Regions from separate parts of the Ornithinicoccus hortensis genome, predicted to be linked through region 1. Evidence: predicted binding sites of a transcription regulator. Region 1 holds the regulator's gene; the other holds the start of a gene.
The links. The regulator HspR, encoded in region 1, represses chaperone genes until heat shock. The targets are predictions, from matches to a motif close to AAGTTGAGTCNNNNNGACTCAACTT.
Positions count from the first base shown of each region.

Region 2: FB467_RS16850 (ATP-dependent Clp protease ATP-binding subunit) is a predicted target of HspR. The motif match lies at 9,393-9,417, and genes of this name have one in related genera.

Region 1 covers NZ_VFOP01000001.1:3,761,846-3,776,954, forward strand. Annotated here, with positions in the region: gene FB467_RS17550 (phosphotransferase) at 1-494, shown strand, start outside; gene FB467_RS17555 (hypothetical protein) at 499-1,395, opposite strand; gene FB467_RS17560 (heparan-alpha-glucosaminide N-acetyltransferase domain-containing protein) at 1,434-2,549, shown strand; gene FB467_RS17565 (NUDIX hydrolase) at 2,534-3,106, opposite strand; gene FB467_RS17570 (hypothetical protein) at 3,190-4,053, shown strand; gene FB467_RS17575 (ZIP family metal transporter) at 4,464-5,258, opposite strand; gene FB467_RS17580 (acyl-CoA dehydrogenase family protein) at 5,268-6,467, opposite strand; gene FB467_RS17585 (HAD-IIA family hydrolase) at 6,554-7,354, shown strand; gene FB467_RS17590 (cell wall-binding repeat-containing protein) at 7,636-9,990, shown strand; gene FB467_RS17595 (GyrI-like domain-containing protein) at 10,461-10,994, shown strand; gene FB467_RS17600 (heat shock protein transcriptional repressor HspR) at 10,991-11,449, opposite strand; gene FB467_RS17605 (DnaJ C-terminal domain-containing protein) at 11,518-12,525, opposite strand; gene FB467_RS17610 (nucleotide exchange factor GrpE) at 12,685-13,350, opposite strand; gene dnaK (molecular chaperone DnaK) at 13,347-15,109, opposite strand, start outside.
Region 2 covers NZ_VFOP01000001.1:3,600,033-3,615,141, forward strand. Annotated here, with positions in the region: gene FB467_RS16835 (cell wall-binding repeat-containing protein) at 1-4,538, opposite strand, end outside; gene FB467_RS16840 (winged helix-turn-helix domain-containing protein) at 4,846-5,487, opposite strand; gene FB467_RS16845 (lipid II:glycine glycyltransferase FemX) at 5,645-6,748, opposite strand; gene FB467_RS16850 (ATP-dependent Clp protease ATP-binding subunit) at 6,837-9,344, opposite strand; gene FB467_RS16855 (hypothetical protein) at 9,583-10,251, shown strand; gene ku (non-homologous end joining protein Ku) at 10,293-11,315, opposite strand; gene ligD (non-homologous end-joining DNA ligase) at 11,333-12,271, shown strand; gene ligD (non-homologous end-joining DNA ligase) at 12,273-13,139, shown strand; gene FB467_RS16875 (histone-like nucleoid-structuring protein Lsr2) at 13,216-13,551, opposite strand; gene FB467_RS16880 (hypothetical protein) at 13,672-13,866, opposite strand; gene lysS (lysine--tRNA ligase) at 13,868-15,109, opposite strand, start outside.

The sequences.
Region 1 (15,109 bases):
AGTTGCTCGCGGCCCTCCACCAGCAGGGCTCCCGGACGGACGAGTGCTACGAGGCCCGGATGGACGCCGCTGCGCTGACCTGGCTGGACCGGCCGCACCGGATCGACCCTGATACCTGCGGGGCACTGCGGGAGGCCATCGCCGGCCACCGGCACGAACCGGTCGAGGTGGTCCCGACCCACGGCGACTACCAGACCCGCAACTGGCTGGTGGCCGACGGCACCGTGTCCGTCATCGACTTCGGGCGGGCGCAGTGGCGCCCCGCGCACACCGACCTGGCCCGGCTCGCCACCCGGGAGTTCCCCGGGCACCCCGAGCGCGAGGAGGCGTTCCTCCAGGGCTACGGCAGCGACCCGCGCGAGCCCGCGGCGTGGCGGCGGACGACGCTGCGCGAGGCGATCGGCACGGCCGCCTGGGCCTACCAGGTCGGCGACCGGCCGTTCGAGGAGCAGGGCCACCGGATGATCGCCGCCGCGCTCCGCACCGCGGGCTGATCGCCTATTCGGTCCCGCCACCCCCGACGAAGGCCTGCGGCACGTGGAACAACTGGCTCTGGTCGTCCCGGGCCAGCGGCCAGTCCCCCAGCCACCCGTAGTGCGCCGGGAACGCCCCGCCATCCCCGAACGCCGCCTCGGCGGCCCCGTCACTGACCCGCGACTCCGATGCCCCGGCGTCCGCGGCCCGACAGGTGGCGTAGGCCTGCACCGGCGCCAGGTCCGCGGCCCGGATGATCGCCGCGACCGCCGCGTGGTCCGGGTGCGGGTAGGAGAAGCACCCGTCCGCCTCCCCCGGGAAGTAGTAGGCGCCCAGCACCCGGTCCGGCGCGCGGTCCAGCAGGCCGAACTCCGCGGGGTCGGTGATCACCTGTTCCGCCGCCCAGGTGGCCTCCTGCTCGGTCAGGTCCCCGTCCCCCAGGTCGAAGGCGACCAGGGCGCCGCGCCCCTCGGCGTCGCGCCACACCAGGGCGTCGGCGTCGACGGTCACCTCACCGTCGTCGTCGCGTCCGACCGCGACGTCGTCGGGGTCGAGGCCGGTCACCCGCTCGGGCTCGGCCGGCAGGGCACCGGGCAGCGTGGCGTCCTGCTCCCCCATCTGCTCGAAGAAGCCGGTCCAGGACGCGAGCCGGGCGTCGGCGCAGGTGGACGTCCACCGTCCGCCGCCGGTCTCGGAGTCGCAGTAGGAGCTCTGCTCACCGCGGGTCATCAGCACGAAGACGGTGTAGGAGTCCTCCCTGCCCTCCACCTGGCTCCAGACCTGGAACTCGTCGTCGGGGTGCGGCAGCAGCACGTAGGTGACCTCGGCGACCGGGTCGGCCCCGTCGTCGGGGGCGGCGCCCGAGCAGGCCGCCAGGGTGAGGCCGAGGCAGGCCACCGCGACCCACCGCACCCCGTTCACGGGGCCAGGATACGCAGCCCACGACATACACTCCCGGGGTGACGCACGCGACCATGGTCTCGGGGACGAAACTCCACCGAGTCGCCTCGCTCGACGTGGTCCGGGGGTTGATGCTCGTCGCGAGCGTGGGGGTCAACTCGGTGATCAACGCCTCCGGGCAGAGCGAGCACCACCCGTGGAACGGCGTGCACCTGATCGACCTGATCTTCCCCATCTTCGTCACCCTCACCGGGGCCGGCATCGCCTTCGCCTACGTCCGCGGCATCAGCAACCCGCGCCGCCTGGTGCGCAGGGTCGTCGTGCTCACCACGGCCGGCTTCGTCTACGGGGCGCTCACCACCGCCAACTGGGATCCCGCGACCACCCGGGTCTTCGGCATCCTGCAGCTGTATGCCGTGGTGATCCTCCTCGTCTGCCTGGCCCACATCTGGATCCGGACGACGCTGGGCTGGGTCGTCGTGGTGCTGGTGCTCACCGCCGGCCTGACCCTGCTGCACACGGTGTTCATGGTGCACTGCGGCGGGATGGTGACGCGGGAGTGCAACCCGTCGCTGACCATCGACCTCCAACAGGCCTGGCTGGCGCACACCTACCACCTGGGCGAGTCCGGCCACGACCCGGAGGGGCTGGTGTCCATGGCCGGGGCGACCCTGCAGGCCTCCGTCGGCGCCCTGTTCGGTCACGTCATCCTGAACGCCCGGGCGGCCCAGGACCGGGTGACCGTGGTGCGACGCCTCGGCACCGCGGTGAGCCTGGGCCTGGTGGTCCTCGCCGCCGCCTCGATCCTGCTCCCGGTGTTGGTGGGTGCCGAGCCGCTGCCGGTGATGAAGCGGCTGTGGACCCCGCCGTTCGCCGTGCTGACCGGCGCGGGCACCGGGGTCGTCCTGCTGCTCGCGTACCTGCTGATCGACCACGGCGACTCGCAGGAGCGGGCCGCCCGGCTCCGGCCGCTGGAGCCGTTGCTGGCGCTGGGACGCAACTCGCTGCTCGTCTACTTCGGCTCGCACGTGCTCAACGCGCTGTTCCGGCAGTGGGGCTGGGTGCAGCCGCTCACCGGCACGCCCTGGGAGCACCTCTTCCCCGTCCTATCCATCCTGGCGTGGACGGCCCTGGCCATGGTGCTCAACCGGCACCGGCTCTACCTGCGCGCCTGACCGCCGATCCGCTCGCGGGCCAGCCGCACCAGCGCGGTCATCTCCTCCGTGGCACCCGGTATGCCGTCCGCCGGCCACCACCGCACGTCGAGGGACTCCTCGCTCACCACGGGCCGGGCCCCGCCGCGGGCCACCGCGAGGAAGCGCACGTCCAGGTGGTGCACGTCGCCGCGCTCGCCGCAGAACGGCACCTCGTGCTCGTCCAGGTGGACCGGGACCGGGTCGAGGTCGAGCTCGTCGGCGGCCAGGCCGGACTCCTCGACCGCCTCGCGCAGGGCGGCACCGGCCAGCGTCTCGTCGCCGGGCTCGCAGTGGCCGCCGAACTGGAACCAGCGCCCGGCCTTGCGGTGCAGCGTGAGCAGCACCTGGCCACCGTCCGGGGACACCACGAGCACGCTGGCGGTGAGGTGGTCGGGGTGGCACTCCCGGCTCAGGCCGTCGTCGTAGTCGTACAGGTGCCCACCGAACCGGTCCCGCAGCAGGGCCTGCTCCGGGGTCGGCGGCACCCAGGCGGTGAGGGTGCGGAGCGCGTCACGGTGCAGCGATCGGGAAGTCACCGGACCAGTCTGCCCCGAACCCACCCGGATCAACCGGCCACGCCCTCCCCGGGTGCGGGCCCCGTCCGTGTCACAGTGACCGGATGCGACCGATCCCGCGGTTCTGGACCACCGCCGACGCCGACGTGCCCGGACCGGACGGCGGCAACCTCGCCCTCCGCGTCTGGGGCTGGTCGACCACCTCCCTGGCGGACGCGGCCAGGGTCGCCGCGGACCGTCTCGCCCAGGTGCGGCGCAAGGCCGAGGTCGGCGAGCCCCTGCAGCGCGGGCAGTACTACCCGCGCCTCCCGCTGCGCGAGGAGACGCTGGCCGAGGTCACGGCCGAGGACGGCACGCTCCTGGCGGTCGTCACCCGCAACCGCTACGGCGCCGAGGTCCTCAACACCGACGCCCTCCTGATCGCCGACATCGACCTGCCCGAGCCCACCCGGCCGAGCGGCGGCGGCCTGCTCGGGCGCTTCCTCGGTCGTGGCGGTACGAAGGCCGGACCCGACCCGCAGGAGGACGCCCTGCACCGGATCGACCAGTTCGCCCGGGCACACCCCGACCTGGGCGTGCACACCTACCGGACGGCCGCCGGCCTGCGGGTCCTGGTGACCGGTGGGGACCTGCCACCGGGCACGAAGGCCGCCGAGCAGGTGCTCAGGGAGCTGGACTCCGACCCCGTCTACATCCTGCTGTGCACGACCCACGAGACCTACCGGGCCCGGCTGACGCCGAAACCGTGGCGCTGCGGGCACGCGGCCAAGAGTGTCGGGTGGCCCTACCCCGAGGACCGCGTCGGGTATGCCGAACAGTGGGTGGACAGGTACAACGAGCTCGCCACCGGGTACAGCTCGACGCACCACCTGACCTCGGTCGGGCCCGCACCAACACCGCAGGAGCAGCAGGTCATCCAGACCCACGACTGGGTGTCCAGGGCCACCGAGAGCCTCCCCCTGGCCTGACCCCCGCTCGACGAGAGCGACGTGCGGGACGAACGGGACGTGCAGCACCGCGGTTACCTGCCGCCTGTCCTCGTGGTGGGGACACGTTCGCGGGCGGGGAGCCGGGGGTGCGGCCGGCCGCCGGGCCTAGTGGCACCGGTACCCGGCCTGGCCGACTCGTGCCCGCCGTGTCGGCGGCTACCAGTCAGACAAACCGGGTACCAGTGGGCACGCTGCCTGCATGGACGGGCCGGGCCAAGCTGTCCCCATTTCGAGGACACCGCAGGTCAGGCCCGCCATTTCCGGACGGCACTAGGGGGTCGGCAGCACAACCGCAACGAAAAGACGTGTCAGGACGACAAAACCGCTACGAAAACTGGTGGCGAGTCGGTCGCCGCCAGGCGTCCCACATCCCGTCGCGGGCTGCTCGATCAGCCGATCTGCAGGCTGACCCAGATCACCAGACCGCCGGCCACGAGGCCGCCCAGCCCCTGGGCCCAGTGGGTCTGGTAGCGCCGCGCCGCGGGGAGCAGCTCGCGCAGGCTGAGCGCGATCATCATCCCGGCGACCAGCGCCAGGGTGAGCACGAGCAGCTCGTCGGGCAGCAGCGCCCGGAGCAGGAAGTAGCCGACCAGGGCCCCGACCGGCTCGGCGAGCCCGGACAGGGCGGCCCAGGTGAGCGCCCGCTGCCGGCTGCCCGTCGCCGCGTAGATCGGGGCCGCGACCGCCATCCCCTCGGGGATGTTGTGGATCGCGATCGCCACGACCAGGGTGGCGCCGAGCTGCGGGGACTCCAGGGTGGCCAGGAAGGTCATCAACCCCTCGGGCAGGTTGTGCGCCCCGACGATGAGGGCCACCAGCAGGCCGCTGCGCAGCAGCCGCTGGTTGGCCAGCAGGTCCGCCGGGCCCTGCCGCTCCTCCCCGCCCGCGATGTCGGCCGGGTTGATGCTGTGCGGCAGCAGCGCGTCGATCAGGAAGACGAGGCCGACCCCGGCGGCCAGCACACCGGCTGTCCACCAGCTGGACCCGGAGACCTCCGAGGCACGCAGGGTGCGCAACGTCAGGGGCAGGATCTCCACGACCGACAGCACGATCATGATGCCGGCCGCGAAGGCCAGCCCGACGGCCAGCGGACCCCGCCGGCGCATCCCGGGGTGCAGCGCCAGCGCACCGCCGACGATCGTCGCCGCCCCGGCCAGGGTGGCGGCCGCGATCGCCCAGAGCATCCGCGGCGGTCAGCCGCGGAAGGCGGCGTGCCCGGTGAGCGCCTGCCCCAGGACCAGGGTGTGCATCTCCGTGGTGCCCTCGTAGGTGAGCACGGACTCCAGGTTCGCGGCGTGCCGCAGCGGCGCGTACTCCGAGCTGATCCCGTTGGCCCCGAGCACGCTGCGGCACTCGCGGGCGATCGCCAGCGCGCGGCGCACGTTGTTCAGTTTGCCCAGGCTCACCTGCTGCGGCGTGATCTGACCGGCGTCCTTGAGCCGGCCCAACTGCAGCGCCAGCAGCATCCCGGTGATGTAGTCGGTCCCGAGGTCGACCAGCTTGGCCTGGGTCAGCTGGAAGCCGGCGATCGGCCGGCCGAACTGCTCGCGCGAGCCGGCGTAGTCGATCGCGGTCGTCAGCGCGTCCCGCGCGGCACCCATGGCGCCGAAGACGATGCCGTAGCGGGCCTCGGACAGCGCCCCCAGCGGGCCGGACAGGCCCTTCGCGCCGGGCAGCATGGCCGAGTCCGGCAGCCGCACCCCCTCCAGCACCAGCTCGCTAGTGACCGAGGCACGCAGCGACAGCTTGCCCTTGATCTCCGGCGCCGAGAACCCCTTGGTGTCGGTCGGGACGACGAACCCGCGGATGCCGTCCTCGGTCTGCGCCCACACCACGGCCACCGACGCGACCGAGCCGTTGGTGATCCACATCTTGGTGCCGTCCAGCACCCAGTCGTCCCCGTCCCGCCGGGCGCGGGTGCGCATGTTGCCGGGGTCCGATCCCTGGTCCGGCTCGGTCAGGCCGAAGCACCCGATGGCCTCACCGGTCGCCATCCGGGGCAGCCACTCCTGCTTCTGCTCCTCGCTGCCGTAGGCGTGGATGGAGAACATCGCCAAGGAGCCCTGCACGCTCACCAGGGAGCGCAGCCCGGAGTCGACCGCCTCCACCTCGGCGCAGACCAGGCCGTATGCCGTGGCGCTGGTCCCCGCGCAGCCGTAGCCGTCCAGGTGCATCCCGAGGAGCCCGAGGGAGCCCAGCTCCTTGGCCAGGTCGCGCACCGGGAGCGCCCCGTCGAGGTACCACTGGGCCACGTGCGGCCGGGCCAGGTCGGCCAGCGCCTTGCGGGTGGTGTCCCGGATCGCCAGGTCCTCCTCGGCGACACCGAGATCCAGGGCGCCGAGCTGGTCGAGGGTCCAGACCTTCTTGGTGGTCCTGTCGGTGGACGGGGACATGCGTGACCTCCACGGTGAGACGGGACACCCACTCTACGGGCGGCACGTGCGGACCGGGAGGCGGGCGGTGCTGGCACGATAGACCCATGACCGAACGGATCCCGGTGGACTGCTGGCTGACCGACATGGACGGCGTCCTGGTGCACGAGGAGCGGGCGCTGCCCGGCGCCGCCGACTTCATCGCCACCCTCATCGACACCGGGACCCGGTTCCAGGTGCTCACCAACAACTCGATCTACACCCCCAGGGACCTCCGGGCGCGGTTGCTCTCCGGCGGGATCGACGTGCCCGAGGACAACATCTGGACCTCCGCCCTGGCGACCGCCACCTTCCTGCACGCCCAGCGGGAGGGCGGCACGGCATACGTGATCGGCGAGGCCGGTCTGACGACCGCGCTGCACGACGTGGGCTACGTGCTCACCGACCGCGACCCCGACTACGTCGTCCTCGGGGAGACCCGCACCTACTCCTTCGAGGCGATCACCCGCGCGATCCGCCTCGTGGTCGGGGGCGCCCGGTTCATCGCCACGAACCCGGACCCGACCGGCCCCTCGGCCGACGGGCCGCTGCCGGCCACCGGGTCGGTGGCCGCGCTGATCACCCGGGCGACCGGGATCACCCCCTACTACGTGGGCAAGCCCAACCCGCTGATGATGCGCAGCGCGCTGAACCGGATCGACGCCCACTCCGAGCACACGGTGATGATCGGGGACCGGATGGACACCGACATCGTCAGCGGGCTCGAGGCCGGCCTGCGCACCGTCCTGGTCCTCACCGGGTCGACGTCCGCCGCCGAGGTGGAGCGTTTCCCCTACCGCCCGACCGCGGTGCACGACTCGATCGAGAGCGTCGTCCCACTCGTCCGGGAGTTCTACCCCGAGGGGTGACGCCCCGCGGCAAGCATTGCGACTGTTGACCATTCGCGGGGAAAGTCTTTACCACAGTGACGCGTGTGATCCGCGTTGCGCCGCGCCCAAAAGGTTGTCAGGCGCCTCAACCTGTCGGTAGGTTTCCCCTCGGACGTCCATGGGGGGCGTCCGCACCGAGCTGGATGTCGGCGGTGTCAACCCGATGCCGACCGCCCCGGCGCACAATGGAATGGGGAAACGTGTCACACACACAGAAGAGGACGCGCGGCCGCATTGTTGCGGCTGTCGCGGGTCTCGGCATGGTGGCCAGCGCGCTGCCTGCCGTTGCCGCGAGCGCCTCGTCGGTCTCCGCTGACAAGCAGGCCGACAAGGTGACCAGCGAGGTCCAGGCCGACCTCGACAAGAACGGTGAGGCCAACGTCTGGGTTCACTTCAGCAACCGTCCCGACCTGTCGCAGTTCGAGGGACTCAACTGGTCCGACCGCGGCAAGGCGGTCAACGCCGCGCTGCGTGCGGCCGCCGACGAGAGCCAGGCCGACCTCCGCGCCCAGCTCGACGCGGCCGGTGTGGACTACAAGTCCTTCTACATCACCAACGCGATCAAGGTGAACTCGGCCGACCTGGACCTGGTCAAGTCGATGGCCGCGGACGCTGGCGTGGACAAGATCTACCCCGAGTTCGAGGTCGTGCAGCAGGAGCCGGTGTCCAAGACCGCCACCGACATGGCTCCCCACGCCACCGAGTGGGGCCTGGACAACATCAACGCCCCGGCCGTCTGGGACCTGGGGTACACCGGTGAGGGCATCGTGGTCGCCACGGTCGACACCGGTGTGGCCGGTGAGCACCCGGCCCTGGCCGAGCACTACCGTGGCACCGAGACCGGCAGCGACGACTACAACTGGTTCGACCCGCAGGGCGGCGCCGACAGCCCGACCGACTACGACGAGCACGGCACCCACGTGACCGGCACGATGGTCGGCGACGACGGCTCCGGCAACCAGATCGGTGTCGCTCCCGGCGCCAAGTGGATCGCCGCCGCGGGCTGCTGCCCCGACGACGAGGCCCTGCTCTCCTCCATGGAGTGGATGCTGGCCCCGACCCCGGTCGGTGGCGGCGAGGGCGACACGGACATGCGTCCGCACATCGTGAACAACTCCTGGGGCACCACCGCCCCCTCGAACGACCCGTTCGGTGAGGAGATCCAGGAGGCCTGGGCCGCCGAGGGCATCTTCGGCGTGTGGTCCAACGGCAACAACGGCCCGGAGTGCAACACCTCCGGCTCCCCGGGCAGCCGTACGCTGAACTACTCGGTCGGCGCCTACGACGTGAACAACACGATCGGCGACTTCTCCTCGCGCGGTCCGGGTCAGGACGGCGAGATCAAGCCGAACATCTCGGCCCCCGGCGTGAACGTCCGGTCCTCCGTGCCGGGTGACGGTTACGCCAACTTCAACGGCACCTCGATGGCCGCCCCGCACGTTTCGGGCGCCATCGCGCTGCTGTGGTCCTCCAACCCCGACCTGGTCGGTGACATCGAGGCCACGACCGAGCTGCTGAACACCACCGCGATCGACACCGCGGACGACCAGTGTGGCGGCACCGCCGAGGACAACCCGGTCTACGGTGAGGGTCGTCTCGACGCCCTGGCCCTGGTCGAGGCCGGCGCCGGCGAGGAGCCGGAGCCCCCGGCCCTGGAGGTCGTGCGCTACCAGGGTGAGCACCGTTACGACACCGCCGCGGAGATCTCCACCTACTACGGTGGCGACATCGACACGGTCTACGTGACCACCGGTCAGGGCTTCGCCGACGCGCTGGCTGGCGGCTCCGCCGCCTCCAACGGCCTGTTCGGCACCATGGAGACCCCGGAGGGCAACCCCGCTCCGGTGCTGCTGGTGCGCGGCCAGGACGACAACCTGGACTCGGCGAAGTTCCACACGATGTTCAAGGAGCAGCTGACCAACATCGACCCCGAGAACATCGTGGTCCTGGGTGGCACCGGCGTGGTCTCCGAGGGCATCGAGGCCGAGCTGGGTGACTACGCCCCGAACGTGCGCCGCATCGGTGGTGCCGACCGTTACGAGACGGCCGCGCTGCTGGCCGCCGAGTTCGACTCCCCCGACACCATCTACGTGGCCCGCGGCAACGGGGACAAGGCCTTCGCCGACGCCCTCGCGGGCTCGGCCGCGGCCGGCCGGGACAACGCCCCGGTCCTGCTGGTGAAGGACACCGAGGTTCCCCCGGCTGCTGCCGAGGTCCTCGCCGACAACCCGGACGCCACCGTCGTGGTCCTGGGTGGCACCGCCGCCGTGTCCGACGCGGTCTACGCCGAGGTCGGCGCCTCCGAGCGCCTCTCCGGTGACAACCGCTACGAGACCGGCCTGGCCGTGTCCGCCGGGTACGAGGCCGCCGACGTGGTCTACGTGGCCACCGGCCAGCAGTACGCCGACGCCCTCGCCGGTGGTGCTCTCGCCGGCTCCGAGGACGTCCCGGTCCTGCTGGTCCGCGGTAGCGACGACAACCTGTCCGGCAAGTTCGGTGCCGGCATCGAGGAAGAGATCGCTCGCCTCGGCGCCAGCAAGGTCGTCATCCTCGGCGGTACCTCCGCGGTGTCCCAGGGCATCGAGGACGACATCGCCGACGGCGTCGACGACTGAGGTAGTCACCACCTGAGCAGCACACGCTGACTCACACCGAGGCCGCCGGGCCGGGGAACCACTCCCCGACCCGGCGGCTTCGTCATACCCCCTGGCTGCAGGATTCTCGGGTCACCCGATAATCCTGACCTTCGACCCAGAACCTTCCCGGGACGAAGCGTCAGGTTCCGGGGTGAAGCACCCCCAGGGCAGCAAGAAGCAGCACACTCGGGCCACGATCGAAGCACCGACCCGGTCATCGACGGAAGCGAGACGACCTCACGGCCGAGCGCATACCCTGACACCGTGATCAGTGTCGAGCGCGTCGCCGAGTTCGCGGCTGCCCTGGCCGTCCCCGCTCACGCACCGACCGGTGACCAGGTGGCCGCGCAGCGATGAAGATCGACCTGAAAAGGGAGCGTCCGGACCTGTACCGACCACCGACCACGGAGTTCACCGAGGTCGACGTCCCACCGATCACCTAGCTGGCCATCGACGGTCACGGCGATCCCAACACCTCGCCGGCCTACACGGCGGCGGTCGGCGCCCTCTACGCCAGCGCCTACGCCACCAAGTTCGCGTTTCGCGACCGCACGGGCGAGGACTTCGTGGTCAGCCCGCTCGAGGGCCTGTGGTCCAGCGAGGACCCCACGACGTTCACGGAGCGCCGCAAGGACGAGTGGGACTGGACGATGCTCATCGCCTTCCCGGAACCCGTCGACCGGGAAGACCTGGCGCAGGGACTGGCCCGCGCGGCACACAAGAAGCCGGAGCTACCGGTCTCGGACGTGCGGGTGCTGGAGCTGACCGAGGGACGGTCCCTGCAGATCATGAACGTGGGCAGCTACGACGATGAGGGCCCGACCCTGGCCCGGCTGCACCATGAGGTGATGCCCGAGCGGGGGTTGACGTTCAACGGGCCGCACCACGAGATCTACCTGGGCGACCCGCGCAGGGCGGCCCCGGAGACGTTGCGGACGGTGTTGCGTCAGCCGGTCCGTCCGTTGGGCAACGCGCCGACCTAGGACCAGTCCTCGTCGGACCGCGGACGCCACAGCACCAGCGCGGTCGACGGGGCGACCTGACGGGGACGCCGCCCGGGCGGGAGCACGGTCACCTCGCCGGCCGCGCCGGCGGCGAACACCCGCCGCGCGGACCGGACGGTCCGCTCGAGCTCCTCGTTCTGGGCGGTGAGCTCCGCCACCCGGGACCGCAGGGCGTCCAGCTGCAGCTCCAGCTGCATGATCCGCTCGATCCCCGCCAGGCTGATGCCCTCCTCCTGGGAGAGCCGCTGGACCTCGCGCAGCCGGGAGACGTCCCGGGCGGAGTAGCGCCGCCCGCCGCCGCGGGTGCGCTGCGGCGTGACCAGGCCGAGCCGGTCGTACTGCCGCAGCGTCTGGGCGTGCATCCCGGCGAGCTCGGCCGCGACCGAGATGACGAACACCGGGGTGTCGTCGTCGTGGTGTCCCCGCCTGCCCATCGTGCTCACCTCCGTCGGTGTCGGTCCGGATCGATGTCTGCTGCCGGGGCGGGTGCCTCCGGCTGGGGTCAGGTGCGCGCCCTGGCGTAGATGTCCTCGCGGGGCCCGGGGCCGTCGGCCTCGTCGGCCTGCAACGCCTCGACCGCCTCGCGCGCCGTGTCGCTGAGCCGTTGCGGCACCACGACCTGCACCTTGGCGAGCAGGTCACCTGTGCCGGACTTGCCGGCGATGCCACGGCCCTTGACCCGCAGCACCCGGCCCGAGGGGGTCCCCGGCGCCACCTTGACCTTCACCCGGGCACCCTCCAGCGTCGGGACCTCCACGGTGGCGCCCAGCGCGGCCTCCGAGAAGGTGACCGGCAGGTCCACCGTGAGGTTGAGCCCGTCCCGGCCGAAGACCGGGTGCGGCTGGACCGTCACGTGCAGCAGCAGGTCGCCCTGGGGCGCACCGGGGTCGCCGGCCATGCCCTTGCCGCGCAGCCTGATCTTCTGCCCGTCCTTGACCCCGGCCGGGATCCGGGTGGTGACCCGGCCGCCCTCGGGGGTCTGCAGGGTCACCGTGTCACCGGTGGCCGCCTGCCGGAAGCTGATCGTGGTCCGGGCCTCCACGTCCCGACCCCGGCGCGGCCCACGGGTCGCACCGTAGCCACCGAAGCCGCCCGGGCCGAAGCCCCCGCCGAGCAGGTCCTCCAGGTTGACGCCACCGGACCCGCCCCCGCCGGTGCTGAACCGGACGTTCTGCGCCCCGCCACCCCCGCCGCCGAACATCTGGGCGAAGACGTCCTCGAAGCCGGCACCCCCGCCGGCACCGCCCCCACCGGCGGTGAACCGCGCACCGCCCCGGGACATCTGCCGGATCGCGTCGTACTGCTGGCGCTCCTCGGGGTCGGACAGCACCGCGTTGGCTTCGCCGATCTCCTTGAACCGTTGCTCGGCCGCGGCGTCCCCCGGGTTCTTGTCCGGGTGGTACGTGCGCGCCAGCTTGCGGTAGGCCTTCTTGATCTCCGCGGCGTCGGCGTCACTGCTCACCCCGAGCACGGCATAGAAGTCCTTGTCGAACCAGTCCTGACTGGCCACCTGTCCTCACCTCCCACACATTGTCGTAGCAATCTCCGCGTCCCCCGCACTCTTCGTCGGGGTCGGGTCGTTCCCATCATCCACCGGCCGGTCCGCCCCGGCCGGCGGTGGGGCCGCGCGCCGCGAAGGCTGCCGCGGCCCCACCGGGGCTCCGGTCGGTCAGCTGGCCGGGTCGGCCACGGCCACCCGGGCCGCCCGCACCAGACGCTCCCCGACCAGGAAGCCGGGCTGCATGACCTGGACGATGGTCGTCTCGGTCGCACCCTCGGGCAGCTCGGCCTCGGGCAGGTGCATCAGCGCCTCGTGCACGGTCGGGTCGAAGACCTCACCCACGGCGCCGACCTCCTGCACGCCGAAGCGCCCCAGGACGCCGGTCAGCTTGTCGGCGATCGCGGCCATCGGCCCGTCGGTCAGGTCGCCGTGCGCCCGCGCGGAGTGGATGTCGTCCAGCACCGGCAGCAGCGCCTCGACGACGCTGCCCACGGCCGCCTCGGTGTCCCGCACCCGGTCCCGGTCGACCCGCCGCTTGTAGTTGACGTACTCGGCCTGCAGCCGGCGCAGGTCCTCGAGGCGGTCGGCCGCGAGCTGGGTGTCCGGGTGCGCCTCCTCGGCACCCCCGTCGCCCTGCTCGTATGCCGTCCGCTCGCCGTCCGCGGGCGCCTCCCCCTCGGTGGTGGTCTCCTCGCGGGCCGGGCCGGGGGTGGTCCCCTCACGGACCTGACCGGTCTCCGGGTCGAGCCGGCGCTTGTCCCGGATCACCGGGCCGGTGGCCTCCTGCTCGTCCTCCCCGGGGCCCTGCCCCGGGGAGGCGTTGACGTCGGTCACTTGGTCTCCTCGTCGTCCTCGACGACCTCGGCGTCGACCACGTCGTCACCGGCGGAGCCGGCCTGGGCGTCGTCACCGGCGCCCGGGAAGCCCTCGCCACCGGGGAACCCGGCACCGGCGCCCTCGGCACCCGCGGACTGGTCGGCATACAGCGCGGCACCCATCTTCTGGGACTCGGCCGACAGCTTCTCGGTCTTGGTCTTGATGTCCTCGGCGCTGGCGCCGGACTCCGGCTTCAGCGCCTCCTTGAGGTCGTTCAGCGCCTCGTCGACCGGGCCCCGGGCGTCGCCCTGGACCTTGTCGCCGTTGTCGGCCAGGAACTTCTCGGTGGAGTAGACCAGCTGCTCCGCGGTGTTCCGGCTCTCGGTCTCCTCGCGGCGCTTCTTGTCCTCCTCGGCGTGCGCCTCGGCGTCCTTGATCATCCGCTCGATCTCCTCCTTGGGCAGCGCGCTGCCGCCGGAGATCGTCATCGACTGCTCCTGGCCGGTGCCCCGGTCCTTGGCGGACACGTGCACGATGCCGTTGGCGTCGATGTCGAAGGTGACCTCGATCTGCGGCACCCCGCGGGGGGCCGGGGAGATGCCGGTCAGCTCGAAGTTGCCCAGCGGCTTGTTGTGCTGGGCGATGTCGCGCTCACCCTGGTAGACCTGGATGCCCACGGTCGGCTGGTTGTCGGTCGCCGTGGTGAAGACCTCGCTGCGCTTGGTCGGGATCGCGGTGTTGCGCTCGATCAGCTTGGTCAGGATCCCGCCCTGGGTCTCGATGCCCAGGCTCAGCGGGGTGACGTCGATGAGCAGCACGTCCTTGCGCTCACCCTTCAGCACACCGGCCTGCAGGGCGGCGCCGACCGCGACGACCTCGTCGGGGTTCACGCCCTTGTTCGGCTCCTTGCCGCCGGTGAGCTTCTTGACCAGCTCGGCGACGGACGGCATACGGGTCGATCCGCCGACCAGGACCACGTGGTCGATGTCGGCGAGCTTGATCCCCGCGTCGGAGATGACCTGCTCGAACGGGGCCTTGGTGCGGTCCAGCAGGTCCGAGGTCATCTGCTCGAACTGGGCGCGGGACAGCGACTCGTCCAGGTGGATCGGGCCGTTGGCGCCCATCGAGAGGTACTGCAGGTTGATCGAGGTCGAGGTGGAGCTGGACAGCTCCTTCTTGGCCTGCTCGGCCGCGTCGCGCAGCCGCTGCATCGCGATCTTGTCGGTGGCCAGGTCGACGCCGGTCTGGTTCTTGACCGTGGTCAGCAGGTGCTGGACGATCCGCTCGTCCCAGTCGTCACCACCGAGCTTGTTGTCACCGTGGGTGGCGCGCACCTGGATGGTGGAGAACCCGTCCTCCGGGTCCTTGCCCACCTCGAGCAGCGACACGTCGAAGGTGCCACCACCGAGGTCGAAGACGAGGATCAGCTCGTCCTCCTTGCCCTTGTCCAGCCCGTACGCCAGCGCGGCGGCGGTCGGCTCGTTGATGATCCGCAGCACGTTGAGGCCGGCGATCTCGCCCGCCTCCTTGGTGGCCTGCCGCTCGGCGTCGTCGAAGTAGGCCGGCACGGTGATGACCGCGTCGGTGACGTCCTCGCCAAGGTAGGACTCGGCGTCCTTCTTCAGCTTCATCAGCGTGCGGGCGCTGATCTCCTGCGCCGTGTAGGTCTTGCCGTCGATGTCGCCGGTCTTCCAGTCGGTGCCGATGTGGCGCTTGACCGACCGGATGGTGCGCTCGACGTTGGTGACGGCCTGCCGCTTGGCAACCTCACCGACGA
Region 2 (15,109 bases), 160 kb from region 1:
AGGCGACCCAGCTCGGTGAGCGTCTGCGGGGGCACGAAGTCCGGACGGGTCAGCAGGACCGGCGCCTCGACCGACCCGGCCAGCGCGGCCGAGGCCAGCGCGTCCGGGTAGTCGCGACCGGTCGCCACGAACACCGTGTCGGACTCGTCATACAGGCCCGAGATCGCCGCCGCGGTGCCGTACCGGTCGGAACCGGACAGCCGCACGACGTCGGGGTGGACCGGGCCCGGCTCCTCGACGCAGGAGGCGTCCAGCAGGTCGAAGTCCTGCGTGACCGTCTCACCGCGCGGCACCGTCACCGCGGCCGACTCCGGACGGTAGCCGTCCTTCGTGGCCGTGACGTCGGACTCCCCGACGCGGGTGTCGAACCACGTCGCGTAGGTGCCCTCGGCCGTGGTGGTCAGGAACCACCCCGGGTGGTCGCCGTTCGGGGAGATGTCCACGCCGGCTCCGGCCAGCGGGCTGGCCTCGCCCTCGCAGGTCTCACCCTGGACCAGGCCCTGGAGCTTGCCCCAGAACAGCGGCGCGTTCACCGTCATGGTGACCGGCACCTCGGGCGCAGCGCCCGGGGCGTTGGAGGACACCCGGATCGCGGCCGAGTAGGTACCCGGCTGCGGGACGTCACCGTTGGTGGTGACCTCGACGGTCACCTCCTCGCCTGCCGGCACGGTGAACTCGGTCTGCGACAGCTCCAGCCAGTCGACCTCTCCGCCGGCCGACCCGCACTCGTCGTAGCCGGGCAGCTGCTCGGCGTCGGGAGTCGGGGTGAAGCCGCCGGAGGATCCACCGACCTTGGCGAAGCCACAGGCCGCGCCACCGCGGTAGACCGCCGTGTTGGAGTTCGGCAGGTCCTCCCAGGCGTCGGTCTCCGGGTCGTAGGCGAACGTGGTGTTGCTCACCGAAGCGCCCTGGACACCACCGTTGACGATCAACTGGCCGTTGGCGACGGCGTAATTGCTCGCCCAGGTGTCGACCGGAGCGTCAGCGATGGCGCTCCAGGTGTCCGAGGCCGTGTCGTAGACGTAGCTGTCCGCGGTCCCCGCCGCACCACCGTTACCGCCGGTGCAGTAGATCGCGTCGCCGATGCCACCACAGGAGGCGAAGGCGACCGGGGCGGGGTAGTCCGCCAGTTCGGTCCAGCTGTCGGACGCGACGTCGTATGCCGCCACGCCGGTGCCCATCGGGGTGCAGTCCGCGGTGGTGCACCCACCGACGGTGTAGAGCTTCCCACCGGCGACGGCCTGACCCGCGGCGGACACCGCGGACGGCGCCTCCGCACCCTCGGTCCAGGCATCGCTGTCCGGGTCGTAGATGTACGTCGAGGTCACCGGGTCACCGTCGGACCAGCCGCCGGCGACGACGAGCTGACCGTTGATCGCACCCACCGAGACAGCCTGACCCGGAGCGGGCAGCGGAGCCACCTCGGTCCATGCCAGCGCCTCGTTGTCGTACTTCAGCACGGTGTCGCGCGACGCGGTGCCGTCGGTGCCACCGATGGAGTACCAGTCGCCGTCGAGCGAGACGACGCGGTTGTCCATCACCGTGGCCGGCAGGGCGCCCAGGTCGACCCAGGGCTCGTCGGACGGCGTGGCCTCAGCCTCGAAGTCACCGGCGGCACCGTTGGCGGGCGCCGCGGCGAACGAGGTCTCGACCTCACGCTTGATCTCCGGCGCGCCCTCGGCGGCCGCGATCTCGTCCCGGGTCATCCGGGTTCCGTCCGCACGGAGCAGCTCGAAGTCACCCGGGATCTCCTCCAGGACGACATCGACCGCGCCGGTGCCGTCGTTGGAGATGACCAGGTCCTCGGTCGCGGAGTCGCCCAGGTCCACCTCGGTGTCGATCGACTCCGGGGTGACCATCAGGTGACCGGCCCCGAGCTCGAAGTCGCCACGGACCACGTCGTCGGCGACGACGGTGATGTCCTCCGACTTCGACTCGTAGTTGCGGGCGGCCGCCTCGAACGCGTGGCTGCCCGGCGTGCCGCTGAACAGCCAGTAGTAACCGTCGTCCAGGTTCTCGTCGGCCTCGGTGGCCGCCGTGACGCCCTTCTCGTCCTCGTTGTCCAGGTTGGTCACCGAGGCGCCGACGATGCCGTCGCCGGTGTTCAGGTCGTAGACGTTGCCGACGACCAGACCACCCTCGATCGGCTCACAGGCGCGGTTGCCGAGGAACACGTCGTCGACCTGCCACCAGTAGTCGTAGGAGGCCTCGTAGTGGAACCGGACCTGCACATCGGACTCACCGGCAGCGTCCGGAGCCGGCAGCACGACCTCGCCGCGGGTGTCCGCGGTGTAGGACTCCAGCGTGGTCCAGGTGGACCCGCCGTCGGTGCTGACCTCGACCGAGCCAGACTCACCAGCGCCCAGGAAGGCGTTGTAGTCGTGCTTGAAGCCGACGACCGGGTCGCTGAGGCTGCTCATGTCGATGGACGGGGACACCAGCGAGGTGTCCTGCGTGACGCCGCTGCCGGCGTTGTCGCTGTCGATGATCGCGAAGCCGCCCTCACCACCGGTGAGGTTGCCGCGCGAACCCGGGTCGTCGAAGACCCAGACCGACCCGCTGTCGGCGTCGTCGGTCACGGTCCAGCCGTCGGGCACCTCGGTGCCGTCGAAGGTCTCGGACACGCCCTCGGTGACGTGCTGGTAGCCGGGAGCCGTGCAGCTCTCGGAGTCCACCGTCAGCCCGAAGTCGACCGTGGCGTTGGCCGCCGCGTCCGGGGTGACCTCGACCTCCTCGCTGCCCACCGTGTACCCGGGGTACTGAGCGGTGGCCTTCAGCGTGTAGGTCGTGCCGGCCGGGACCTCGACGGTGTACTCACCGGTCTCCGGGTCGCTGAACGCCTGGACCGGCGTGCCCTCGATCGAGATCGCGGCGTACAGCGGCCAGCCGTGCCCGGAGGCGTCGGTCACCGTGCCGGAGATCGTGCCGGCCTCGGCCGGCTCCAGCGCGAAGTCCTGCGTCGTGGTCTCCTCCGCGACGACCGTGGCGGTGGCGCTGTCGTCCCCGTACCCGAAGGCGGAGACGTCGACGTCGTAGTCGCCGGCGGTGAGCAGGGCGTTGTACTTGCCCTCGTCGTTGGTGGTCAGGTCGCGCTCGATGTCGCCGCTGATGTGCACGGCGGCGCCGGAGATCGGGTCCCCGGTCGAGGCGTCGGTGATCGTGCCGGTCAGCGTGCCGGTGTCGCCCGTGGGGGCTTCCTCCATCGCGGCCAGCACGTCCAGGCGGCCCTCACCGAAGACGTTGTTGTTCTCGGCGGTGCCACCGCACTGCAGGTCCTCGGTGTCGATCGCGGTGCCGTTGAGCAGCGCCCGCGTCGCGTCGATGTCGCCGACCAGGCTGGGCGCACCCGACCAGAGCAGCGCGACCGCGCCCGCGGCGTGCGGGGCGGCCATCGAGGTCCCGGTGTAGGAGGCGTAGCCGTTGCCGGGGACGGAGGAACGCACGTTGGAGCCCGGTGCCGAGATGTTCGGCTTGATGACCCCGTCCTGGCCGGCGCCCCGGCTGGAGGACGGTGCGATCACGTGGCTGCTCGTGTAGTTGCCCACCGAGTAGTTGATCGCACGGCTGCCGGGCGACCCGGAGGTGTTGCAGGCCGAGCCGCTGTTGCCGTTGGCGAAGACGCCGAAGATGCCCGACGCGTTCCAGGCCTCCTGCCACTCCTCACCGAACGGGTCGTTCGAGGGAAGCGTGGTGCCCCAGGAGTTGTTGACGATGTGCGGCCGCTTCGAGGCGTCGGCGTTCTCCCCGTTGAGGTCCGTCGGTGCCAGCACCCACTCCATGGACTCCAGCAGGGCGGCATCGCTCGGGCAGCACCCGCTCGTGGCGATCCAGGTGGCGCCGGGCGCCACACCGATCTGGTTCTCCCCGCCGTCGTCGCCGATCATGGTGCCCATCGTGTGGGACCCGTGGCCGTCGTAGTCGGTCGGGAAGTCGCTGCTGCCCTGCACCTCCAACCAGTTGTAGTTGTGGTCGAAGGTGCCGTCACCGTTGTTGCCCCGGTAGTGGGACACCAGTGCCGGGTGGTCGTACTGCACACCCGTGTCGATGTTGGCCACGACGATGCCCTCGCCGGTCACGCCGTACTCGGACCAGACGTCGTCGGCGTTGATGTCGGCGACACCCCACTCCACGGCCGTCGGGGACATCTGCGGCTCGTCGAGCACGTCGTCCGGCTGCTCGACCTCGAAGCTGGCGATGATCCGGTCCACGCCCTTGTCGGCGGCCAGCGAGGTCACCAGCGCGGCATCCCCGGCGTCGACCTTGATCACGTTGGAGATGTAGAAGTGCTGGTAGCTCACCCCCTGCTCGTCCAACTGGGCGCGGACGTCGGCCTGGCTCTTCTCAGCCGTGTCGCGCAGGGCCTGGTACACGGCCTCGCCACGGGCGTCCCAGTCCGCGATGGACGCGAACTGGGTCAGGTCCGGCCGCTCGGCGAAGTGCACCCAGAACTCGGCACTCCCCTTGGCGTCCAGTTCTTCCTGGACCTGGGCGTCGATACTGGCCGGCGCCTTCTCGGTCTGGAGTCCTGGGGACGCCATATCGGCCGGCGGGCTGGCGGTCGCTACGGTCGCGCCGAAACCTGATGCAATCAGCGATGCACCGGCGAGACCGACGAGCCACCCCCTCCGGTGTTGATGTATTGCCACGGTGTTTCCTCCTGAGGCGTTACGGAATTTCGGGATGACCCCGACCCTTTGACGCTAGGAAGCGGAAAGCCTGCGGACAACGGATCTGGATGGACAATCCGTGGACAACGTGGGCAGTTCCTGGACAGCGGGAACTTCGCAGCAACGCCAGACGTCCGCCGGCCCCTCGGGGCAACCGGCGGTGCGGCGTCTGCGCTGTTCAGGACCCTGGCTTCGGGCCTACCGCGGAGATGTGCCGCCGGGTCACGGCCCGGAAGCCGATGCCCCGGACCGCCTCGACGACGATCGGGGCCGGCAGGTTGTTGAGCTTGCGCCGCAGCCGCTTCACGACCGCGTGGACCTGGGAGGCGTCACCGACGTGCGGGGTCCCCCAGACCTGCTCGGAGAGGGCGGCGAAGGACCAGACCCGACCCAGGTCACTGGCGAGCGCACTGAACAGCGCGAACTCCAGCGGCGTAAGTTGCACCTCGCGGGTCCCGGCGGTCAGCACCTGACGGTCGGCGACGATGCGCAGGCCCGGGGCCGCCAACAGGGCCACCGGAGGGGTCGGGCGGGGACGCTCCCGCGCTCCGCTACCGGACGCGCGGTCCGGAACTTCGGCGCCGTGGCCGGCGGGGGCCTGGCCCGCCACCCGCTCGGCAGGTGCGGCCGTGCCCGCGAGGATGCGTTGCGCCTCCTCCGCGGAGGACACCACGAGGACCGGCCCCAGGGCACCGAGGCGGGCCATCAGCCGGGTCCGCTGCTCGACCGTCTCCGCGACCAGGACCAACAGGTCTGAGGTCGCGACGGATGGGGCACCAGTACTCTCCGCTCCCATCAGGAACGGAACAACCTGGGTCATCCGTCAGCGCCTCCCGCCTGCGAGGTGAGGACCCCCACTGGATCCCCGGTTCCCTCCGCCTTCCAGCAACCTCCCGGATACCGGGTGGTACCGCAAGCGTTACGGCCAAGACGTTGCCAGTTCTTTAGTCTCCCTTGAAGTTTGCTGCCCTGTCAGGTCACAGGATGTCGTCGGTGGTCCCGCGGGAGCGGTAGTTGAGCAGCTTGCGCCGGGCGTGCAGCGCCTTGACGACGGGGGTGGCGACGGGACTCAGCCTCAGGTCGTAGGCGGGGAACCAGTAGCGGTCGGTGCTGAACTTCAACTTCATCTTGAACACCCCGAAGGAGTGCTTGGACTCGTCCAGCACCCGGGGGATCCCCCAGAAGTCGAAGACCGAGTAGCCGTGCTCCTTGGCGTCCAGCATGGCGTTCCAGTAGAAGGCGTCGGGGGCCTTGGCGTCCTTGCGCTTGTCCTGACCCTCGGCGGGCGGCCGGTCGTCCCGGACGCTGCCGCCGTACAGGTAGAGGGTGGACTCCCCCAGCCCCAGGAAGAAGCCACCGGCCAGCGCCTGACCCTCGTGCCGGGAGAGCACCAGGTAGGTCTCGGAACCGTGCTTGTTGCCCTCGCGGAACAGCGTCTCGTAGTAGGCCCGCGGGAACGCGCCGAGCTGGGCCCGGGTGTTGGTCTGGTCAAAGATGTGCCAGAACGCCTCGAAGTCGTCGTCGCGACCGGCCTGCACCCCCATCTTCTGCGCGGTCCGCACGTTGCGGCGGGCCATCTTGTGCAGACCGGAGAAGAGCTCGTCCTCGGGACGGGTCAGGTCGGCCAGGATGGTGTGCTCGGGCTGCTCGGTCTTGGCCCGGTGGAAGGCCCCGTATGCCGGGGGCACGTCCCGCTGGTCGGCGGCGACGTCCTCGGCCTGGCCCACGTCGCCCGACGCGGCCGGGATGGCCCTGGGCGGCTCCACCTTCAGGTAGGCATCGGTCACCTTGGCGAGGCGGCGCAGCGCCGGGGCGAGCTCGGGCAGCAGCGCGACGTCCTCCAGGGCGGGCCCGCGGGGTGCGTAGAGCGTGCTAAGGCCGGGGACGAGCCGCTTGCGCAGGAGTTGCAGGGCACCCACCGTGGAGCCGTTGCGGCGCACCAGGAAGCGCATGGGCTGCTGGCCCAGCACCTTGCGGGCCTCGCCGTAGCCCCAGCTCTGCAACGGGCTGGTGAACGGCTGGGCGGCGACCACGCGGTTGAACTCGGCAGGGTCATCGATCGGATCCAGGGAGACAGGCACGCCCCCGATTATGCCCGTCGGGCGCCCTGCCCCGTGACAGGCGAGCGGCCCGGGCCCCGTCGGGGTCCGGGCCGCTCGGCACTGGAGGTCACTCGCTGCTGGTGGCCTCCACCGGGATGGTGTCCGGGGTGCGGGACTTGGCCGCTCCGGTGAACGTGAAGGCCTCGTCGCGGCCCTCGCCGTTGGTGTCCACGAGGACGATCTGCCCCGCGGTCAGCTCGCCGAACAGGATCTTCTCCGAGAGGGCGTCCTCGATCTCCCGCTGGATCGCGCGCCGCAGCGGCCGCGCGCCCAGCACCGGGTCGTAGCCCTTCTTGGCCAACAGGTCCTTGGCCGCCTGGGTGAGCTCGATGCCCATGTCCTTGTCCTTGAGCCGCTCGTCGAGCTTGGCGATCATCAGGTCGACGATCTGGACGATCTCCTCCTGCGACAGCTGCGGGAAGACGATGGTGTCGTCGACCCGGTTGAGGAACTCCGGACGGAAGTGCTGCTTGAGCTCGTCGGTGACCTTGTTCTTCATCCGCTCGTAGTCGCCGGCCCCGTCGTTGCCGGAGCTGAAGCCGAGCGAGACGCCCTTGGCGATGTCGCGGGTGCCCAGGTTGGTGGTCATGATGATGACCGTGTTCTTGAAGTCCACGACCCGGCCCTGGGAGTCGGTCAGACGGCCGTCCTCCAGGATCTGCAACAGGCTGTTGAAGATGTCCGGGTGGGCCTTCTCGACCTCGTCGAACAGGACCACCGAGAACGGCTTGCGCCGCACCTTCTCGGTCAGCTGACCGCCCTCCTCGTAGCCGACGTAGCCGGGGGGCGAACCGAACATCCGGGACACCGTGTGCTTCTCGGAGTACTCGGACATGTCCAGCGTGATGAGCGCGTCCTCGTCGCCGAACAGGAACTCGGCCAGCGTCTTGGCCAGCTCGGTCTTCCCGACGCCGGTCGGGCCGGCGAAGATGAACGAACCTCCGGGACGCCGCGGGTCCTTCAGGCCGGCCCGGGTGCGCCGGATGGCCTGGGACAGCGCCTTGATGGCGTCGTCCATCCCGACGATCCGCTTGTGCAGCTCGTCCTCCATGTTGAGCAGCTTGCTGGACTCCTCCTCGGTGAGCTTGAAGACCGGGATCCCGGTCGCCGCGGCGAGCACCTCGGCGATCAGCTCCTCGTCGACCTCGGCGACGACGTCCATGTCGCCGGCCTTCCACTCCTTCTCCCGCTCGGCGCGCGCCTGGGTGAGCTTGTGCTCCTCGTCGCGCAGCCGGGCCGCCTTCTCGAAGTCCTGCGCGTCGATCGCGGACTCCTTCTCCCGCTTGGCGTGCGAGATCTTCTCGTCGAAGTCGCGCAGGTCCGGCGGAGCGGTCATCCGGCGGATCCGCAACCGGGCCCCGGCCTCGTCGATCAGGTCGATCGCCTTGTCCGGCAGGTAGCGGTCGTTGATGTAGCGGTCGGCCATGTTGGCGGCGGCCACCAGGGCGCCGTCGGTGATGGACACCCGGTGGTGCGCCTCGTAGCGGTCCCGCAGACCCTTCAGGATCTCGATCGCGTGGCTCAGCGTGGGCTCGGCGACCTGGATCGGCTGGAACCGGCGCTCCAGCGCCGCGTCCTTCTCGATGTGCTTGCGGTACTCATCCAGCGTGGTCGCGCCGATCGTCTGCAGCTCACCGCGGGCCAGCATCGGCTTCAGGATGCTGGCGGCGTCGATGGCGCCCTCGGCGGCACCGGCCCCGACGAGGGTGTGGATCTCGTCGATGAACAGGATGATGTCGCCGCGGGTGCGGATCTCCTTGAGGACCTTCTTCAGCCGCTCCTCGAAGTCACCGCGGTAGCGGGAACCGGCCACCAGGGCCCCGAGGTCCAGGGTATAGAGCTGCTTGTCCTTCAGCGTCTCCGGCACCTCACCGCGCACGATGTCGGTGGCGAGGCCCTCGACGACGGCGGTCTTGCCGACGCCGGGCTCGCCGATCAGCACCGGGTTGTTCTTGGTGCGCCGGGACAGCACCTGCATGACCCGCTCGATCTCCTGCTGGCGACCGATGACCGGGTCGAGCTTGCCCTCCCGGGCCGCCTGGGTCAGGTTGCGGCCGAACTGGTCGAGCACCAGGGAACCGGAGGGGGTGCCCTCCTGGGCGCCCGCCCCGACACCGGCGGTCGCGGCCTCCTTGCCCTGGTAGCCGGACAGCAGCTGGATCACCTGCTGGCGGACCTTGTTGAGGTCGGCGCCCAGCTTGACCAGCACCTGGGCGGCCACGCCCTCGCCCTCGCGGATCAGGCCGAGCAGGATGTGCTCGGTCCCGATGTAGTTGTGGCCCAGCTGCAGGCCCTCGCGCAGCGAGAGCTCCAGCACCTTCTTGGCGCGCGGGGTGAACGGGATGTGGCCGGTCGGGGACTGCTGCCCCTGACCGATGATCTCCTGCACCTGCTCGCGCACCGCGTCCAGGGAGATACCGAGGGACTCCAGCGCCTTGGCTGCCACGCCCTCGCCCTCGTGGATCAGGCCGAGCAGGATGTGCTCGGTCCCGATGTAGTTGTGGTTGAGCATGCGCGCCTCTTCCTGCGCGAGCACCACCACTCGCCTGGCGCGGTCGGTGAACCGTTCGAACATCGTCACTCCTGACAGATTGGCATGAGAGCAGCGAACTTCCCTCGATGCTACGTGCGTCTGCTGGCCTCAACGCCCTCGTGCGCAGCACTGTTCCACACCTGGCAGCCTCGGGGGGCACTGTTCGCCCACGGCAGAAGCATCCAGGCGGGTGGGTGATAATCGGCGGCCGAGCCAGCCAGGGCGCAACCGTGCAGGACGCAGGGCCCGGGCGGACACCGAGGAGACCGGAGGAGAATCGATGCGGATCGCGCGACACGCCTTGACAGCCCTCACCCTGGGCGCGTTGGCCCTGGGGCTGGGCGCCTGCAGCGGCGACGACGCCGGGACCGACGACGATGCGACCAGCACCGCGGCAGCCGACGGGTTGGAGGGCAGCATCCCCACCAGCGGCTGGTGGTGCCGGATGATCAAGGAGGACTCGGTCGCCGTGGCCACGGACGGTCGCCAGGCAGAGGCCCGCGAGGTCCTGCGGCAGAACGACGAGAGCGGCCACCTGTGCGAGGTGGTGCTCCCGGTCGAGGAGGACTCGACCGAGACCGAGACGGTCATGGCCTTCCAGATCCAGGCGGACGCCGAGGACGCGGCCGAGCAGATCCGCTCGGAGATGGCAGGCCGCGACGACGCGGAGCCGGGACCGGACTACCTGGGCGAGTCCTACGTCGTGCCCGGCGCCGCATACGCGATCGTGCCGTGCGGCGCGCCGGTGGGCAGCCCGGACGAGGGCCAGCAGGTGCCCTACGTGCTGTCGGTGACCACCACCACCGAGGCCGGCAAGGAACTCACCGACGCGCTGACCGAGCCGCTGCGGCGCAGCCTCATCGAGCTGGACCAGAGCGTGAAGTGCAGCCCGAAGGCGGCGCACGAGGAGGTCGTCGGGGACGACGCGGGCGCCACGACGGCACCCTGACCGCGCAACCCTGACCGCGCGGGGTCTACGACGCCGGCGGACTACCCCGCCTTCTTCTTCGTCGTCGACCGCTTGGCGGCCGTCTTCTTCGTCGTGGACTTCTTGGCCGTGGACTTCTTGGCCGTGGACTTCGTGGTGGAGGCCTTCGTGGTCGAGGACTTCGCCGTGCCCTTGTCCGTCGAGGCGGTCTTCTTCACCGCGGCGCCCTTGCGTGCGCTGGGCTTGGAGGTCTTCGAGGCACCGGCGTCCTCCCCGTCGTCCGGGTCGGCGCCGGCCTCCCCCCGGGAGGCCTTGGCCCGGTCGACGCTGCGCTGCAGGGCCGCCAGCAGGTCCACCACCTGGCCGTCGTCCTCCTCCTCGGTCTCGGCGACCTCGGAGACGTCGCCCCCCTCGATCTTGGCCTGGACCAACTGCTCCACGGCCACCGTGTAGTCGTCCTCGTAGGCATCGGGCTCGAAGTCACCGGCCATCGAGTCGACCAGCATCCGGGCCATCGCGACCTCGCTGTCCTTGGGCTCCCCCACCTCGTCCAGGTGGTCCAGCTCGCCGACGTCCCGCACCTCGTCCGGCCACAGCAGGGTCTGCATCAGGATGGCGTCGTCGAGCACGCGCAGCACCGCCATGGTCATCCGGGTGCGCACGGAGACCGTGACCACGGCCACCCGGTCGCTCTCCCGCAACGCCTCGCGCAGCAGCCCGTAGGCCTTGGCCCCCATCGCGTCGGGCTCGATGTAGTAGGCCTTGTCGTAGAGGATCGGGTCGATCTGGTCGGCGGGCACGAACCGTTCGACGCTGATCTCCTTGGAGGATCGGTTCGGCAGCGACTTGAAGTCCTCGTCGGTGAGCACGACGGTCTTGCCGTCGGCGGTCTCGTACGCCTTGGCGATCTCCTTGTAGGGCACCTCCTCCCCGTCGGCCTGCGCCACCCGCTTGTACTTGATCCGGCTCCCGTCGCTGCGCCGGACCTGGTGGAAGCTCAGGTCGTGGTTCTCGGTCGCGGAATACAGCCGCACGGGCACGTTGACCAGCCCGAACGACACGGCACCCTTCCAGATTGCTCGCACTGTTACAGGATGGACCCATGCGCCCCATGCTCGCCACTCCGGGACGGCCGCCCGGTCGCGCCGCAGCCCCCGTCCCCGACGGTCCCGGCTGGGCCCACGAGCTGAAGTGGGACGGGATCCGGCTGCTGGCCGAGGTCACCGACGGCACGCTGCGGCTGAGCACCCGCACCGAGCGGGACGTCACCGTGGCATTCCCCGAGCTCGGTCCCCTCGTCGGCGTCGCCGAGGACCTCCTGCTGGACGGCGAGCTCGTCTCGCTGGCCGACGGGATCCCCTCCTTCCAGCGACTCGCCGAGCGGGTGCACACCACGTCGGCACGCAAGGCGGCACAGCTGGCGGCCGCCCGTCCCGCCACCTACATCGCCTTCGACCTGCTGCGGGTCGACGGGTTGGACCTCACCGTGCTGCCGTGGAGCCAGCGCCGCGACGCGCTGGAGCGCATCCTGCCCGAGCGTGGGCCCTGGCAGGTGTCCCCGGTGTATGCCGACGGCCGGGGGCTGCTTGCGGCGACCGCCGAGCAGGGGCTGGAGGGGATCGTCAGCAAGCGGCGCGACTCGGCATACCTCCCGGGCGTGCGCAGCCCGGACTGGGTGAAGTTCCCGCACCGGGCGACCACCAGCTGGGTGGTCGGCGGGTGGCGCCCGGAGACCGGCCGCTCCCGCCTCGGCGCCCTGCTCGTGGGCGCCCCCGCCCCCGGCGGGTTGACCTTCCGCGGGCGGGTGGGCAGCGGGCTCGCCGGGAAGGCCGGCGCCGCGCTGCAGGAGCACCTGGCGGCGCTGCCCCGGGTGGACTGCCCGTTCGTCGACGAGGTGCCGGCCGTGGACCGGGCGGGGGCGACCTGGGTGCGACCCGAGCTCGTGGTGGACGTCGCGTCGCTGGGCCTGACCGGGGCGGGACGGTTGCGCCAGCCCAGCTACCAGGGCTGGCGACCCGACCTGACGCCGGAGGAGCTCTGAGATGGCCAGCGGCCCCGTGCAGTCGGTGAGCGTCGGTGGGCGCACCCTCCGGGTCAGCAGCCTGGACAAGGTGCTGTTCCCCGCCACCGGCACCACCAAGGGCGAGGTGCTCCAGTACTACGTGCAGGCCGCCGACCGATTGCTCCCCCGGCTCGCCGGCCGCCCGGTGACGCGGATCCGCTGGCCGCACGGGGTCTCGGGGCAGAGCTTCTTCGAGAAGAACCTACCCAGCGGGGCGCCGGACTGGCTGCGCTCGGTGACCATCCGGGGGCACGGGTCGCGGTCCGGCCGGGAGTCGGTCACCTACCCCCTCGTGGAGGACCTGCCCACGCTGGTCTACCTGGTCAACCTCGGGTCCCTTGAGCTGCACGTCCCGCAGTGGCGGGTGGACGGGGACGGGCACCCCCTGCCCCCGGACCGGATGGTCGTCGACCTGGACCCCGGCCCCGGCGCCGGCCTGACCGAGTGCGCCCGGGTGGCGGTGCTCGTGCGCGACCAGTTGGCGGCGGTGGGACTGGACACCCAGCCGGTCACCAGCGGGAGCAAGGGGATGCAGCTGTATGCCGAGCTGGACGGGGACCGCACGTCCGAGGAGGTGAGCGAGGTGGCACGGACCCTGGCGCAGCTGCTGGCCGAGCGCCACCCCGACCTGGTGGTGTGGAAGATGACCAAGGCGCTGCGCCCCGGCAAGGTCTTCCTCGACTGGTCGCAGAACAATGCCGCGAAGACGACCATCTGTCCCTACTCGCTGCGGGGCCGGGAGCGGCCCCAGGTGGCGGCACCCCGCGAGTGGGCCGAGGTGGAGGCCGCCGCCGACGGCTCCGGGAGCCTGGTCCAGGTGACCTACGACGAGGTGCTCGGACGCTGAGCACGCGACTGGCCCCCGACACCCAGCCGGGCGTCGGGGGCCAGTTCCTCCCGATCGTGCGGGGAGGTGGTCGCGATCAGTGCGCCGCCCGGTAGGCCTCCTGGACCTCCTGGGAGACCCGCCCGCGGTCGCTCACCTTGAAACCGTTCTCCCGGCCCCACTCGCGCATCCGGGCCAGCTCCTCACGGGTGGAGCTGCTGGGGCCACCCGAGCTGCGGCGGCGGGTCTGGCGACGACCACCGGAGCGGCGTGCCACGCCGATCCAGGGCGCCAGGTCCTCACGCAGCTTGGCGGCGTTCTGGGTGGACAGGTCGACCTCGTAGGTCACGCCGTCCAGACCGAACTCCACGGTCTCTTCCGCCTCTCCCCCCGACAGGTCATCGACGAGAATCACCTGAACTCGCTGTGCCATGTAACCGTTCTCCATTCGTCAGTCTGAACTGAGTGCGGATTGCATTCGGAGTTAATCTACGTGACCGGAGAACAAATGCAAAGGCAATTCAGGGTTTTATCAGGAACGGTGTCGCGCAGATCACGATGAAGGTCGGATATTCCCGTCGGTCTCGCGTCGCCGGTCCTCGAGTTCCTGCTCCCACTGGCGGACCGCGGCGCGTTCCCGCCGGTCTCCCTCGATGATGTGTTTCATGATCACGTAGAAGAGGTACAACAATCCCGCCGTGGGCAGGAGTGCGGCCACATACGGCCACAAGTCCGATAGCCAGCTCATCTCACGCCTCGGGTTTCACGAAGGGGAACAGAATAGTCTCCCGAATGCCGGTGCCGCCCAGCAACATGAGCACCCGGTCGATGCCCACGCCGACCCCACCCATGGGTGGTGCGCCGTGCTCGAGGGCCCGCAGGAAGTCCTCGTCCAGCTGCATCGCCTCCGGGTCCCCGGCTGCAGCCAGCAGGGACTGCTCGGTCAGCCGTTCCCGTTGCACCACAGGGTCAATCAGCTCCGAGAAGCCTGTGCCGCGCTCGGTCCCGCCGATGATGAGGTCCCAGGCCTCGATCAGGTCCGGACGGTCCCGGTGCTGTCGCGCCAGGGGCTGCGCCAGCGGCGGGTAGTCGCAGACGAAGGTGGGCTGGAGCAGGCCGGGCTCCACGAGTTCACCGAAGAGTTCGAGGGCCATCTTCTGCCCGCTCCAATTCGGGTCCACCTGGACCTCTCGGTCCTGCGCAATACGGAGCAGGTCCTCGACCGGGGTGGCGACATCCACGGTCACGCCGACCGCGTCGGACAGTCCTTCATAGAAGCGCAACCAGGTCCATTCGCCATCGAGATCGATCACCCCTGCCGGCGTTTCGATTTGACGTGACCCCACGGCATCGGCCGCCGCGAGAATCATTCGTTGGGTCAGTTCCGCGATGGAGTGCTGGTCACCATAGGCCTGATAGGCCTCGACCATCGTGAACTCCGGGCTGTGCGTGGAGTCGATTCCTTCGTTACGGAAGACCGGCCCGATCTCGTAGACCCGCTCGATGCCCCCGACAACGGCCTTCTTGAGATTGAGTTCCAGGGCGATCCGCAGGCTCATCGGGAGGTCAAAGGCATTCAGGTGGGTCCGGAACGGGCGGGCCGTGGCCCCACCGTGGATGGTCTGCAGCACGGGCGTCTCGATCTCCACGTAGCCCTCGTCCACCAGCACCCCGCGGATGGCGTGCATCACCGCGGCCCGGTCCCGCACGGCCCGGCGAGCGTCCTCGCGCACGACCAGGTCGACATACCGCCGCCGGACCCGCTCCTCCTCGGACAGTTCCTTGTGCAGGACGGGGAGCGGGCGCAGCGCCTTGCTGGCCATCTGCCACTGGTCGGCCATCACCGACAACTCGCCCCGCCGGCTGCTGATCACCCGGCCGTGGACGAACACGTGGTCGCCGAGGTCGACCAGCGACTTCCAGCGCGCCAGGGACTCCTCGCCGACCTCCGCGAGGCTGAGCATGGCCTGCAGCCGGGTGCCGTCGCCGGC